Linked DNA regions of Iamia sp. SCSIO 61187. Each later gene encodes a partner of the first gene's protein in a complex. Links are inferred from orthologs where the notes say so. Each region holds a gene or a part of one and is shown on either strand. Other genes may lie near its edges. The genes, in order: HC251_RS10240 and HC251_RS13265.

The links.
Region 2: HC251_RS10240 (region 1) and HC251_RS13265 share a complex: the UniProt entries of both Bacillus subtilis proteins name them as parts of the possible RNA degradosome complex. The link is inferred for Iamia sp. SCSIO 61187 from one-to-one orthologs.

Annotation. Positions count from the first base shown.
Region 1 is NZ_CP050948.1:2,125,874-2,132,748, forward strand. Bases 1-2,906 are described here. They hold HC251_RS10240 (6-phosphofructokinase), read left to right. Parts: upstream 1-892; coding sequence 893-1,921; downstream 1,922-2,906. Other genes in these bases: glpK (glycerol kinase GlpK), read right to left, coding at 1-750; HC251_RS10245 (GerMN domain-containing protein), read right to left, coding at 1,941-2,504; HC251_RS10250 (HAMP domain-containing sensor histidine kinase), read right to left, coding at 2,501-2,906. Outside these bases: more of HC251_RS10250, read right to left, coding at 2,907-3,919; HC251_RS10255 (response regulator transcription factor), read right to left, coding at 3,920-4,600; HC251_RS10260 (inositol monophosphatase family protein), read right to left, coding at 4,678-5,478; HC251_RS25980 (hypothetical protein), read right to left, coding at 5,475-5,849; HC251_RS10270 (polyprenol monophosphomannose synthase), read left to right, coding at 5,961-6,731; HC251_RS10275 (NUDIX hydrolase), read left to right, coding at 6,728-6,875. UniProt on the Bacillus subtilis protein: Catalyzes the phosphorylation of D-fructose 6-phosphate to fructose 1,6-bisphosphate by ATP, the first committing step of glycolysis.
Region 2 is NZ_CP050948.1:2,776,878-2,783,952, forward strand. Bases 1,585-4,690 are described here. They hold HC251_RS13265 (polyribonucleotide nucleotidyltransferase), read right to left. Parts: upstream 4,327-4,690; coding sequence 1,843-4,326; downstream 1,585-1,842. Other genes in these bases: HC251_RS13260 (pitrilysin family protein), read right to left, coding at 1,585-1,737; rpsO (30S ribosomal protein S15), read right to left, coding at 4,540-4,690. Also shown: HC251_RS13250 (class I SAM-dependent methyltransferase), read right to left, coding at 1-77; HC251_RS13255 (MerR family transcriptional regulator), read left to right, coding at 123-524; more of HC251_RS13260, read right to left, coding at 535-1,584; more of rpsO, read right to left, coding at 4,691-4,812; HC251_RS13275 (alpha/beta fold hydrolase), read right to left, coding at 5,006-6,229; HC251_RS13280 (bifunctional riboflavin kinase/FAD synthetase), read right to left, coding at 6,280-7,075. UniProt on the Bacillus subtilis protein: Involved in mRNA degradation. Catalyzes the phosphorolysis of single-stranded polyribonucleotides processively in the 3'- to 5'-direction. Necessary for competence development in Bacillus subtilis.

The DNA.
Region 1 (6,875 bases):
GCCCGGGGAGAAGCAGGCCTGGCCGAAGAGGGCGGCCTGCTGGTCGCCGGCGATGCCGCTGATGGGGATGCCCGAGGGCAGGCCGGTGTCGCCGACGGTCTTGCCGAAGCGCCCCGACGACGGCAGGACCTCGGGCAGGGCCGACCGGGGCACCGAGAACAGGTCGCACAGCTCGTCGGACCACTCCAGGGTGCGGATGTCGTAGAGCATCGTGCGGCTGGCGTTGGACGGCTCGGTGGCGAACACGTTGCCCCCGGTCAGGTTCCAGAGCAGCCAGGCGTCGATGGTGCCGATGCACAGGTCGGGACCGGCGGGCACGCCCCCCTCGGTGAGGAGCCACTCGGCCTTGCTGGCGGAGAAGTACGGGTCGAGGACGAGCCCGGTCGCCGGCCGCACGGTGGCGAGGGCGCCGTCGGCGGCCAGGGCGTCGCAGCGCGCCGCCGTCCGCCGGTCCTGCCACACGATGGCCCGGTGGTACGGCCGCCCCGTCCGTCGGGACCAGGCCACCACCGTCTCCCGCTGGTCGGTGATGCCGATGGCGGCCACGGGCTGCTCGAGGTCGGTGATGAGCCGGTTGGTGACGGCGACCACCGAGGTCCAGATCTCGGTGGCGTCGTGCTCCACCCACCCCGGACGGGGGAAGTGCTGGGTGAACTCCTGGTACCGGTACCCGACGGGCGCCCCGGCCTCGTCGACGGCGAAGGCGCGGACACCGGTGGTGCCGGCGTCGAGGGCGATCACGACGGCCACGACGGGAGGATAGGCCGGCGCGACCGCCACCCTCGGGCTGGTGGGCGGGGTCGGAGGAGGGGAGCGCCTCCCTCGCCGGGACGGGTCGGCGGGCCTCGTCGCGCCGGTCCGGGCGGTCGGGGGAGCCCGGTAACGTGGCCCGATGCGACTCGGAGTGCTGACGAGCGGTGGCGACTGCCCGGGGCTGAACGCCGTCATCAGGGCGGTCGTGCGCAAGGTCGAGCGGGACCTCGACGGCACCGTCATCGGCTTCCGCGACGGCTACCTGGGGCTCATGGAGGACCGCTACGAGGTGCTGACCGTGGACCGCTGCCGGGGGATCCTGCCCCGCGGCGGCACCATCCTCGGCACCAGTCGCCACCAGCCCTACGGCGTGGACGGCGGGGTCGACATGGTCCGGCGGACGGTGGCCAAGCGCGGCCTCGACGGCCTGGTCGTCATCGGCGGCAACGGCAGCCTGGGCGCCGGCCGCGACCTCCAGGACGACGGCGTGCCCGTGGTCGGGGTCCCCAAGACGATCGACAACGACCTCGGCTGCACGGAGGTGACCTTCGGGTTCGACACCGCCGTCACCACCGCCACCGAGGCCATCGACCGGCTCCACACCACCGCCGAGTCCCACGACCGGGTGATGCTGGTCGAGGTCATGGGCCGCCACGTGGGCCACATCGCCACCTGGAGCGGCATCGCCGGCGGGGCGTCGATGATCCTCGTGCCCGAGGAGCCCTTCGACCTCGACGAGGTGTGCGCCGCGCTGGTCCGCCGGCACGAGTCGGGGCGCTTCGCCTCGATCGTCGTGGTGGCCGAGGGGGCCGTCCCCGTCGAGGGCACCTTCACCCTCCCCGACCCGGGCATCGACGAGTTCGGTCACCAGCGCCTGGGCGGCATCGCCCACCTCCTCGCCCCCGAGATCGCGGCCCGCACCGGTTTCGACACCAAGGTCGTGGTGCTGGGCTACCTCCAGCGGGGCGGGACCCCGACGCCGGCCGACCGGGTCCTGGCCACCCGCTTCGGCGTCGCCGCCGCCGAGGCCGCGTCCGACGGGGACTGGGGGACCATGGTCGCCATCCGCGCCGGGCGCATCATCCGGGTGCCGCTCACCGAGGCCGTCGCCGAGCCCAAGGTCGTGGCGCCCGACATCCACGACGTGGGCAAGATCTTCTTCGCCTGAGCAGGCCCGGTGCGGTCGGTCAGCCGGCCTCGAGGGTGGCGTAGTCCTCGGCCTCGACGACCTCGGTCGGCGTCTCGTTCACGGTGGGGGCGGCGTCCACGGGCTGGCCCTCGACGAGGAAGCGCACCCCCTCCACGCCGGGCAGCTCGGTGAGCGTCAGGACCACCTGGGCGTAGGCGTACAGCGCGTCGGGGACGAGGAGCTCGCCCCACTCGGCGCTGAGGTCGACGGCGAGGATGCCGTCCTCCTCGGTCACCCCCACGATCGTGGTGAGCGCCGGGATCTGCGTCTGCAACCCATCGGCCTCCTCCTCCTCGCTGGTGGGCAGGAGGAGGGCCTCCAGCACCGTCACCGGCGTCTTCGCCCCCTCGAGGGCTCGCGGGCGGGGGACCAGGCGCTCGTCGTTGTTGACCAGGTACACCTGGGCGGTCGTGTCGCCCAGCTCGGGCTGGGGGTCGGCGGCGGGCGGCGTCGCCTCGTCGGCCAGCGGCCGGGGCTCCCCGTCGGTGGGGATGCCGCACCCGGCGAGCAGGGCGACGAGGAGGGCCAGGAGGGCGACGGGGGCGGAGCGGGCGCGGATCATGCCCGGGCCACCGGCAGCTGGACGACGAAGCGGGCCCCGGGCTCGCCGTCGGGCCGGTCCTCGACCCAGGTCCGGCCCCCGTGGAGGCGGGCGTGCTCGGCCACGAGGGCCAGGCCCAACCCGACGCCGTCGCCGGTGGCGCTGCGCCGCCCGGCCCCGGCGCCGCGGGAGAAGCGGTCGAAGATGCGCTCCCGGTCCTCGGGGGCGACGCCCGGACCGCTGTCCTCGACGGCGATCAGCACGCTGTCGCCGGCCGACTCCACCGCCACGCGGCACGCCCCGCCGCCGTAGGCGTCGGCGTTGCCCAGGAGGTTGTCGAGGATCCGCACCAACCGCCGCTTGTCGGCGCGCACCACCATCCCGGCCAGGGCGGCGTCGATCTCGACCGTGGGCGGGTCGTCGCTGCGGTGCAGGTTGACCGCCTGGCGGACCAGCTCGGGCAGCCGCACCTCCTCGAGCGACAGGCGGGCCACGCCGGCGTCGAACCGGGAGATCTCGAGCAGGTCGTCGACGAGCTGCTGGAAGCGGGCGACGTCGGCCTCCATCAGGTCGAGGGCCGAGCGGGAGGGGTCGTCGGGCATCTCGTCCCGCCGCGACGCCAGGACGGAGACGGACGCGGCCAGCGTCATCAGCGGGCTGCGCAGCTCGTGGCTGACGTCGGAGGCGAACCGGCCGTCGCGGTCGATGCGCTCCTCGAGGGCCTGGGCCATGTGGTTGAACGACGAGACGAGCACGTTGAGGTCGGGGTCGTCGGTGCCCTCCAGCCGGGTGTCGAGGCGGCCGCCGGCGATGGCCTCGGCGGCCAGGCCCACGTTGGCCAGCGGGCGGAGGGTCCGGCGGCTGAGCCAGTAGCCGAGCGTGCCGCCGACGAGGGTGGTGACGACCGAGGCCCCGAACAGGGAGACGGCGAGGGAGCGGAGGGTGTCCTCGAGCTCCTCGAACGACACGACCTCGTAGTAGGTGGCGGTGCCGTCGCTGATCGGGACGCCGAGGATCAGGTTCGGCTCCCCGCCCACGGTGACGAGCATGCGGGCCGCCTCGCCCGCCTCCACCGTCCGCCGGAGCTCGTCGGGGATCACGTCGACGCCGGTGCTGGGCTGGATGATGATCGGGTCCTCGCCCTCGATCTCGAGGACGGGTCGGGCGCTGGTCTGGGCCCGCACCGACTGGAGGGCGAGCTCGAGGTCGGCGTTGCTGTTGATGGCGCCGGCGACGGTCTCGGCGTCCTGGCGCACCTGGCGGGTGGCGGCCGCCTCGCGCTGGTTGACCAGGTTCTCCCGGGTGAGCCCCCAGGTGGTCCCGGCCATCAGCGCCGACAGCACCGCGGTGGTGGCGGCGAAGGCGAAGGTGATGCGCGCTCGCAGGCCGAGCCGGGCCGGGAGGGGCGGCCCGAAGCGTCGACTCCGTGGGGCCACCTACGTCTGCAGCTTGTAGCCGAGGCCCCGCACCGTGACGACGTGGCGGGGGTTGGCCGCGTCGGCCTCGACCTTGGTGCGCAGCCGCCGGACGTGGACGTCGACGAGACGGCCGTCGGCGAAGTACCCGTGGCCCCACACCCGCTCGAGCAGGACCTCGCGCGACAGCACCCGTCCGGGGCTGTTGGCCAGCTCCAGCAGCAGGCGGAACTCGGTCTTGGTGAGGTGGACCTCCTCGCCCCCCCGCCGCACGACGCCCTCCTCGGGGACGATCTCGAGGTCGCCGAAGCGGAGGTGGGTGGCGCCCGAGTCCGTGGTCCGGACCCGGCGGAGGAGGGCCCGGATCCGGGCCGAGAGCTCCTTGGGCTGGAACGGCTTGGTGAGGTAGTCGTCGGCGCCGGCCTCGAGCCCGGCCACGATGTCGTGGGTGTCGTCGCGGGCGGTGACCATGATGATGGGCACGTCGCTGATGCGGCGGATCGACCGGCACACCTCGAACCCGTCGACGCCCGGCAGCATGATGTCGATCAGCACCACGTCGGTGGGGGCCTGGGAGAACCGCTCGAGGGCGTCCTCACCGGTCTCGGCCTCGTCGACCTTCCAGCCCTCGTCCTCGAGGGCGAGCTTCACCGCGGTCCGGATGCGTTCGTCGTCTTCGACCGTCAAGATGCGGGTCGCCACCCCTGCATCGTGCCTCATGGAGGGTGGTCGCGTCGCGCACCGTCCGTTTCCCGGCCGTGCTGCGCCGGCGTTGCGCCTTACGGGAGCTCGCCGGCGGCGTCGAGGAGGTCCCGCAGAGGGCCGAACAGGGCCGGCCCCGAGGCCACGATCGTGGCCTCCGGCAGGGAGGCGGGGAGGGGGCGATCGCCGACGGTCCCCACCACCGCCCCGGCCTCGGACGCCACCAGTGCCCCGGCGGCCCAGTCCCACGCCTTGAGGTTGCGCTCGTAGTAGCCGTCGAGGCGCCCGCACGCGACCCAGCAGAGGTCGATGGCGGCGGCGCCGACCCGGCGGATGTCACGGACGCGGGGGAGCAGGTGGGCCAGGACGGCGGCCTGGCGGGTCCGCTCGACCGGGTCGTAGCCGAAGCCCGTCCCCACCAGGGCGAGGCCCAGGTCGGCGACACCGGTGCAGCGGATCGGGTGGCCGTTGCGGGTGGCCCCCTCGCCCCGGGCGGCGGCGAAGGTGTCGCCGTGGAGCGGGTCCACGACCACCCCGGCGACGACGGTGCCGTCGACGGCGGCGGCGATGGAGACGTTGCAGCCGGGGATGCCGTACATGAAGTCGACGGTGCCGTCGATGGGGTCGATGATCCAGCGGACCCCCGAGGTGCCGGGCCGGTCGGCCCCCTCCTCGCCCAGGACGCCGTCGTCGGGGCGGGCGGCGAGCAGCGACGAGACGATGAGGGCCTCGACCTCCTGGTCCACCTCGGTGACGGGGTCGGTGGCGGTCGACTTGGTGGTGATCCGCAGGTCGGCGGCGCCGGCGCGGGCGGCGACCCGGGCCCCGGCCTCGGTCGCCACCGCCAGAGCCAGGTCGCGCAGACCGGCGGGGGTCACGTCCGGCGGCCGGAGACGTTGCGCGACGGGGGCGGCTCGCGCCCCTCGGCCCGGGCCCGCTCCTCGATCGTCTTCCACTCGGTCATGGCCCGCAGCACCAGCACCGCCACCACGGCCACGCCGACGGCCGCGAGCACGGCGCCGACCACGCCGCCGACGACCGGGGCGAGGCCGCCGCCGCCGTCGGCGTCGGGCCCGGCGTCGGCGGAGGCCTGGAGGTCGACGACCCCGTAGCCGATGAGGCCCCCGCAGATCCCGGCCACGACGATGGCCACGACGGCGAGGGCGCGGGCGGCCGTCGGGGGGGCGGCGGAGGGCAGTGCCGTCGATCCCGGCGGCCGCTCCGGTGGGGTCGTGGACGGGGCGGGCATGGTGCGTCCGACGGTAGCGGTGGGCCCTCGTGCCGGCGCAGCCGGAGCGTCCGAGGCCCGCGCCCGGGGGATGCGAGACATGTGCGGGCCGACGGCAGCGGCCTCCTAGAGTTGCCCGTCGTGCCGGTCCTCGTGATCATCCCGACCTACGACGAGGCGGAGAACATCGCCGACGTCATCGGTCGGGTCCGCGCCGCCGTCCCCGAGGCCCACGTGCTGGTGGTCGACGACAACAGCCCCGACGGCACCGCCGACCTGGCCGAGGCGGCCGGGGCCGAGGTCGGGCAGGTCGACGTGCTGCGCCGGGCGGAGAAGGGCGGGCTGGGACCCGCCTACCGGGCCGGGTTCGCCTGGGGGCTCGCCCGCGGGTTCACCGTGCTGGTCGAGATGGACGCCGACCTCTCCCACGAGCCCGAGGCCCTGCCCGACCTGCTGGCCGCCGTCGACGCCGGCGCCGACCTGGCCATCGGGAGCCGGTACGTCCCCGGCGGCGCCGTCCCCGGGTGGCCCCGCCACCGGTTGGCCCTGTCGCGGGCGGGCAACCTGTACGTCTCGGCCGCCCTCGGCATCAAGGTCCGCGACGCCACCGCCGGGTACCGGGCCTACACCGCCGACGCCCTGCGGAGCCTGGACCTGGCCGCCATCACCAGCTACGGGTACGGCTTCCAGATCGAGATGGTCTACTCCCTGATCCGCAACGGCCACCGGGTGGTCGAGGTGCCGATCACCTTCCGCGACCGGGTGCGGGGCACCTCGAAGATGTCCCTCAGCATCGTGGGGGAGGGGCTGCGCCTCGTCGCCTGGTGGGGGCTGCGCGACCGGGTCCTCAGCCGCCGTCGGGGCCTGGGTGGCCGGGCCCCCGAGGAGGGGCCGGGGTCATGACGTCCGACCACGACCCCGGGCGCCCGCCCGAGGCCCCCGAGCCCCGCCGGTGGCTCGTCGGCGGGGGACTCGTGGTCTCCGGGGGCGCCGTGCTCCTCGTCCAGAACCGCCGGCGCGACGGCCGGCTGGACTGGTCACCGCCGG
Region 2 (7,075 bases), 650 kb from region 1 along the record:
ATCCCGGAGAACCCGGGGTGGTCGGCGTGGTGGTTGGGGACGCTGAGGTCGGTCGGGGCGAGGATGGGCTCGGTCATGATCCGACCTTGACGGTTGAACCCGGGTTCACGTCAACTGCCGGGATGGACGATCTCCTGACCATCGGCGAGGTCGCGGCCCGGGCCGGGGTGGCCACCTCCGCCGTCCGCTACTACGAACGGCGGGGCCTGCTCGCGCCCGACGCCCGGGTCTCGGGCCAGCGTCGCTACCGCACCGCGACCCTCCGCCGGCTGGTGTTCATCGGGATGCTCCAGGACGCAGGGTTGTCGCTCGACGAGATCGCCGGGGTGATCGGGGCGGCCGACATCGACGAGTGGAAGGCGATCGCCCGGCGGCGGCTCACGGTGCTCGACGAGGAGATCGCCCGCCTCCAGCACGCCCGCAGCTACCTGCACGGCACCCTCGGCTGCCCGCATGACCACCCGATGACCGAGTGCGAGACGATGGGCGCGGAGATCACCCGACGCCTCCGGACCCCGGCCTGACCCGCCCGGGCTAGAGCCTGGTCCGCCTCGGGACGGGCCCGACCGCGACCACGGTGGGGTCGCCGGCCAGGCGGCGGGCGACCTGGCGCACCTGGTCCACGGTGACCCGGCGATAGGCGTCGATCCACTCGGTGGCGGGCCGGGCGCCGCCCCGCTCGAGCTCGCCGATGGCCGCCCACCACGACCGGGTGCCGGTGTCCTCCAGGGCGAGGGTCGACGACCCGGCGACGTAGCCGACGGCGACCTCGACCTCGCGGGGGGTGGGGCCCTCGGACGCGAGCCGCTCGACCTCGGCGGCGATGGTCGCCCGCACGGGGGCCACGGCCTCCGGTGAGCAGGCGGCGAAGGCGGCGAGGTGGCCGACGTCGGAGTAGAGGGCGAGCGAGGCGTCGACGGCGTAGGCCAGGCCCCGCTCGTCGCGCACGGTGCGGAACAGGCGGCTGGCCGGGCCGCCGCCCAGGATGTGGGCCAGGACGGCCAGCGGGAGGCGCGTTGGCTGGTCGACCGGTCCGAGGGGCCAGCTCAGCACCAGCGTCACCTGCTCGCCACCCTGGCGCACCACCTCGGTGGTGCGGGGCTGCAGACCGGGGACGCCCCGGGGGGCGAGGGCGCTCGGCGGGTGGGGCGCGGCGCCGTCGTCCCACCGGGCGACCATCTCGACGACCTCGTCGTGGACGACGGCCCCCGCCGCGGCCACCACCATCGCCCGCGGGTGGTACTCGGCCCGGTGGAAGGCGCCGATGGCGTCGACGCCCAGGGCGTGGAGCGTCCGGCGGTCGCCGATGATCTCGCGGGCCAGCGGGTGATCGCCGTACAGGGCGGCGTTGGTGAGGGTGTGGGCCCGGTCCTCGGGGTCGTCGAGGGCCTGGGCCAGCTCCTCGAGGATCACCCGCCGCTCGACCTCGATCTCGTCGGGGCGCATGGCCGGCCGGAGGACGAGGTCGCCGACCAGGTCGACGGCGAAGCCCAGGTCGTGGGCCGGCACCCGCAGCTGGACCGCGGTCCGCTCGCGGTCGGTGAAGGCGTCGAGGTCGCCGCCGCGGGCGTCGACGTCCTCGGCCACCACGTCCGAGGCCCGGGTCGTGCTGCCCTTGCAGAGCAGGTGCTCGAGGAAGTGGGACACCCCGGCCTGGGCGGCCGTTTCGTCCCGTCCGCCCACGCCCACGAGGGCGAGGACGTTGACCGACGCCGCACCGGGGACGCGGTCGGTCACGACCCTGCGCCCGGAGGGCAGGGTCGTGACCGCCAGGTCCGTTCTGTCAATCCCCATGGGCCTCAGGAGCGCATGAGGGTTGACAGAACCGGTGGGGGTGCTGGCTCAGCGGCGCCGGCGCCGGGAGCGGCCGCCCTCGGCGCCGCGCTCACCACCGCTGCCGCCGCCCCGGGGGCGGTCGTCGCCGGCCGGGCCCAGGTCGCCGAACTCGGCGGCCACCTCGGCGTCGAAGGCGTCCTCGAAGGACACGACCTCGGCCTCGGGGGCGGCGGTGGCCACGGACCCGCTGTCGGAGTCGCGGGCACCGCTGCGGCTGCTGTCACGGTCACGGTCACGGCCACCACGGCCGCCGCGATCGCCCCGGTCACCACGGTCGCCGCGGTCCCGGTCGCCACCCTCGCCGCGGGGCTTGCGCTCCTCGACGGGCTGGTCGGCCGGGGTCAGGCTGACCTTGCCGTTGGGGTCGACGTCGTCGACGCGGACCTCGATCTCGTCGCCCAGGCTGACCACGTCCTCGACCCGGTCGATGCGCTTGCCGCCACCGAGCTTGGAGATGTGGACCAGGCCGTCACGGCCCGGGAGGATGTTCACGAACGCACCGAACTTGGTGATGTTCACGACCCGACCGGTGTAGACGGCGCCGACCTCGGCGGTGGGCGGGTCGAGGATCAGCTTGATCTGGCGCTCGGCCTCGGCGACCGCACCGCGGTCGGTGGAGCCGATGGCCACGGTGCCGACGGTGCCGTCGTCGTCGACGGAGATGTCGGCGCCGGTCTCGGCCTGGATGGCGTTGATGACCTTGCCCTTGGGCCCGATGACCTCGCCGATCTTGTCGATCGGGATCTCGAAGCTGATCATCTTCGGGGCGGTCTCGCCCACGTCCGAGCGGGGCTCGGCGATGGTGGCGTTCATGACCTCGAGGATCTGCATCCGGGCCTCGCGGGCCTGGTCGAGGGCGGCGGCCAGGACGTCGGCGGGGAGGCCGTCGATCTTGGTGTCGAGCTGGAGGGCGGTGATGAACTCCTCCGTGCCGGCGATCTTGAAGTCCATGTCGCCGAAGGCGTCCTCGGCCCCGAGGATGTCGGTCAGGGTGACGTAGGTGTCGCCCTCCTTGACCAGGCCCATGGCGATGCCGGACACCGGCGCCTTGATCGGCACGCCGCCGTCCATCAGCGACAGCGACGAGGCGCAGACCGAGCCCATCGAGGTCGAGCCGTTGGACGACAGGACCTCGGACACCAGGCGGAGGGCGTAGGGCCACTCCTCGAGCGACGGGACGACCGGCAGCAGGGCCCGCTCGGCGAGCATGCCGTGGCCGACCTCGCGGCGCTTGGTGCCGCCCATGCGCCCGGTCTCGCCGTTGGAGTAGGGCGGCATGTTGTAGTGGTGCATGTAGCGCTTCTTGTTCTGCAGCGACAGCGTGTCGAGCAGCTGGTCCATGCGGGGCATGCCCAGGGTGAGCACGTTCAGGACCTGGGTCTCGCCGCGCTGGAAGAGGCCGGTGCCGTGGGCCGTGGGGATGACCCCGACCTGGGCGGTGACGGCCCGCAGGTCGCGGGGGCCACGGCCGTCGATGCGGACGCCGTCGGTGACGAGGCGCTTGCGGATGACCTTCTTGGTGGTCGTGCGCAGGGCGTTGAGCACCTGCTTGGCCTGGCCGGCGAAGTCCTTGCCCTCGGCGGTCAGGTCCTCGAGGATCCGGTCGCGGAGCGCGGTGGTGGCGGCGTTGCGCTCGACCTTGTCGGCGCCGCTGTTGGCGGTGGCGATGTCGGCCTCGTAGGCCTGCACGGCGGTGAGGATCTCGTCGGTGTAGTCGGGCTGCGCCTCCCACTTGAGGGCGGGGCGCACGCCGGCCTTCTCGACCAGCTCGCGCTGCAGCTTGATCGACTCGCCGATGTAGGTCTTGCAGGCGTCGAGGCCCTCGGCGATGACGGCCTCGGTGACCTTGGGGGCGCCGGCCTCGTAGAGGCTCCACGCCTTCTCGGTGCCGTTGCCCTCGACCATCATGATGGCGACGTCGTCCTCGCCGACCGAGCGGCCGGCCACGACGAGCTGGAAGGTGGCGTCCTCGAGCTCCTCGAAGGTCGGGTGCGGGACCCAGGCGCCCTCGGTGGAGTAGGCGAGGCGGACGGCGCCGAGCGGGCCGTCGAACGGCAGGCCCGACAGCATCAGGGCGGCGGAGGCGCCGTTGATGGCGACCACGTCGTGCGGGTTGACCTGGTCGGCCCCGATGATGGTGGCGACGACCTGGGTCTCGTTGCGGTAGCCGTCGGCGAACGACGGGCGCAGCGGGCGGTCGATGAGGCGGCAGGTCAGCACGGCCTCGTCGGTCGGGCGGCCCTCGCGGCGGAAGAACGAGCCGGGGATCTTCCCGATGGCGTACATCTTCTCCTCGACGTCGACCGTCAGGGGGAAGAAGTCGATGCCCTCGCGGGTCTTGTCGTCGCCGTTGGCGGTGACGAGGGCACGGGTGTCGCCGATGCCGGCGACGACGGCGCCCTGGGACTGCGGGGCCAGGACCCCGGTCTCGAAGGTCAGGGTCTTGTCCGTGCCGGAGACCGGCGCGGACACGGTGATGGCGTCAGCCATGGGGTGTCTCCTCTCGAGGCGCTCGGCGCCTCGCGTGGTGCCCCGGCCCGGCCAGCTCCCAGTCGGCATCCCCCCGAAACGGTTCCGGGATGAAGGCGACCGGCAACTGATCCGAGGATCCGGTGCACGGGTTGGGTTGTCAGGTGCCTCCCGGGAGGCATGCCTTCCGAAAAAGGCGATGAGCGGCCGAGGAGGCCGCTCATCAGGGGATCTCTATCGGCGCAGGCCGAGCTTGGCGATGATCGCTCGGTACCGCTCGACGTCGTTCTTGGCGACGTAGTCGAGCAGCCGGCGGCGACGACCGACCAGCATCAGGAGACCGCGCCGGCTGTGGAAGTCCTTCTTGTGGACCTTCAGGTGCTCGGTGAGGTGGTTGATGCGCTGCGTGAGCAGGGCGATCTGCACCTCGGGCGAGCCGGTGTCGGTGTCGTGGAGGCGGTGCTCCTCGATGACGCCGGGCTTGGCGCGGTCGGTGATCTCGGACATGCGGTGTCTCTCTGGTTGGGGCGGGACGCAACGCGCCCCGTGCGGGTGTCGGACCCAGCTCCCGTGACCGTGTACTGCGTGTCTCTCGACGTGCAGCCGCGACGTGTCGGGGGGCCGATGCTCGGGCACGCGCGAGCGTGCTCGGAGCCAGGGGTCAGGCTAGCAGCGCACCCGTGACCCGGTGCACATCCGCTCAGGCACGCAGGCGGGTCACGTTGGCCGGCAGGTCCTCGACCTCGAGGGAGGCGGGGGCGACGTCGTCGAACGACCATCGGTACCGGGGCCGGTCCTGGCGGGGCATGGTGTCGGGCCGCTCGAACGGGGGCGACAGGTCGAGCACCGGGGCGTCGGGCTCGAGGTACGCGGCGTCGACCTCGTCGAGCGAGGCCTCGTGCAGGAACCCGGGGCTGTCGTACCCGAGGTCGTGGGCCACCCGGTGGGCGATGGCGTCGCCCACCGAGCTGGCGATGAGGGCCTCGAGGATGGCGGGCAGGGTCCGGGGGTCGCGCAGGAGCCAGGAGTGCCCCGCCTTCTGGACCGTCACCAGGGCGCCGTGGCCCCGCCGGGCGGCGTCGCGGGCGGTGGCCATCGGGACGGCGACGTCGCGCTCGCCGTGGATCACGATGAGGGGGATCTCCTCCTCGGCGATGCGGTCGAGCATCCAGCCCGAGCCCCGGGACCGCATGATGGACACGCCCGGGCCCATCATCCGCCACGGTCGGCGCAGGTGGCCGGCGACGACCGGCGCCAGCAGCCGGCCCAGCTTGCGGGCCTGGGCCGGATCCCGGAAGAGGGGCAACGTCGTCACCGTGTCGATCGCCAGCGCCGTGCCCACGCCGGCCAGGAGCGGCGGTGCCACCCGGAAGAGGTTGACCATGCGGTCCCAGGTGTCGCCCACGATGGCGTCGAGGAGCACCACGGCGATGGCCCGGTCGGGCTCCTGGGCGGCCAGCTCGGTCACCAGGCGCCCACCCATCGAGTGCCCGGCCAGCACGGCCCGGCGGATGCCGAGCTCGTCGAGCACCCGCCCGAGCAGCCGGGTGTAGTGCTCGAGGTTGGCGCCGCCGGTGGGCAGGCCGAGCGTCCCGCCGTGGCCGGCGGTGTCGATGGCGATGACCCGGAAGCCGGAGCCGACGAGCCGGGACAGCGTCTGGGCGTAGAGCATCCCCTCGGCCGTGAAGCCGTGGACCAGCACGAGCGGCAGCCCCCGCCCGCAGACGGCGACGCCGACCTCGTGGCCGTCGGACAAGGTGATGGTGTGGCGGGCCAGGCGGGGGAGGCGCCGGCTCCTGATCTGCTCCGGGCGGTCGGCCGGGCCGATCACGGGGGCGGTGTCGGCGTCGGTGGTGACCCCGGTGATGCGGGCCCGCCGGAGGGCCTCGTCCCGTGTCCCTCCCCGGCGCCGGGTGGCGGTCATGGCTGCCAGCATGCCAGGCCGAACCCCCGGCCCCGCGCCATCGTTCCTGGTCAGCGACCGTCCGGGTCGGGCACCCGCCCCCGGTGCGGCGAGACGCCGAGGATGCGGCGGGTCTCGACGACGTCGGCGGCGATGCCCGCGACCAGGGCCTCGACCGAGGGGTACTTGACCTCGCCGTGGAGGCGGGCCACGAAGCGGACGGCCACGTGCTCGTCGTAGAGGTCGCCGTCGAAGTCGAGCACGTGGGCCTCGAGGAGCGAGGCGTGGGCCTGCTCGTAGAAGGTCGGGCGGCGCCCCAGGTTGATGGCCGTCGGCAGCACCGTGCCGTCCTCGCGCACGAGCCAGCCGGCGTAGATGCCGTCGGCGGGCATGAGGATCTCGCCGGCCACGGCGACGTTGGCGGTGGGGAAGCCCAGCTCCCGACCCCGCTTGTCCCCCGGTGTGACCAGCCCCCGCACCTCGTGCGGACGGCCCAGCAGGGCCGAGGCGACGCCGATGTCGCCGGCGACGAGGGCGGCGCGGATGGCGGTCGAGCTCACCTTCTCCTCGGGGGCGTCGGGGTCGGCCGCTGGCGACGCCTCGGACCCGATGGCCGCCGCCTCGCCGCCGACGTCGCGGGCCGACCGCAGGCTGAGACCCTCGACCGAGAACCCGAGCTCCTCCCCCATCCGCCGCAGCAGGCCGACGGTGCCCGACCGGCGGTGGCCGAAGTGGAAGTCCTCGCCGACCACCACCTCCTGGGCGGCGAGGCAGCCGACGATGACCTCGCGCACGAAGTCCTCGGCGCTCTCGGCCGCCCGGGCCTCGTCGAAGCGGACGACGAGGGTGACGTCGATCCCGGTCGAG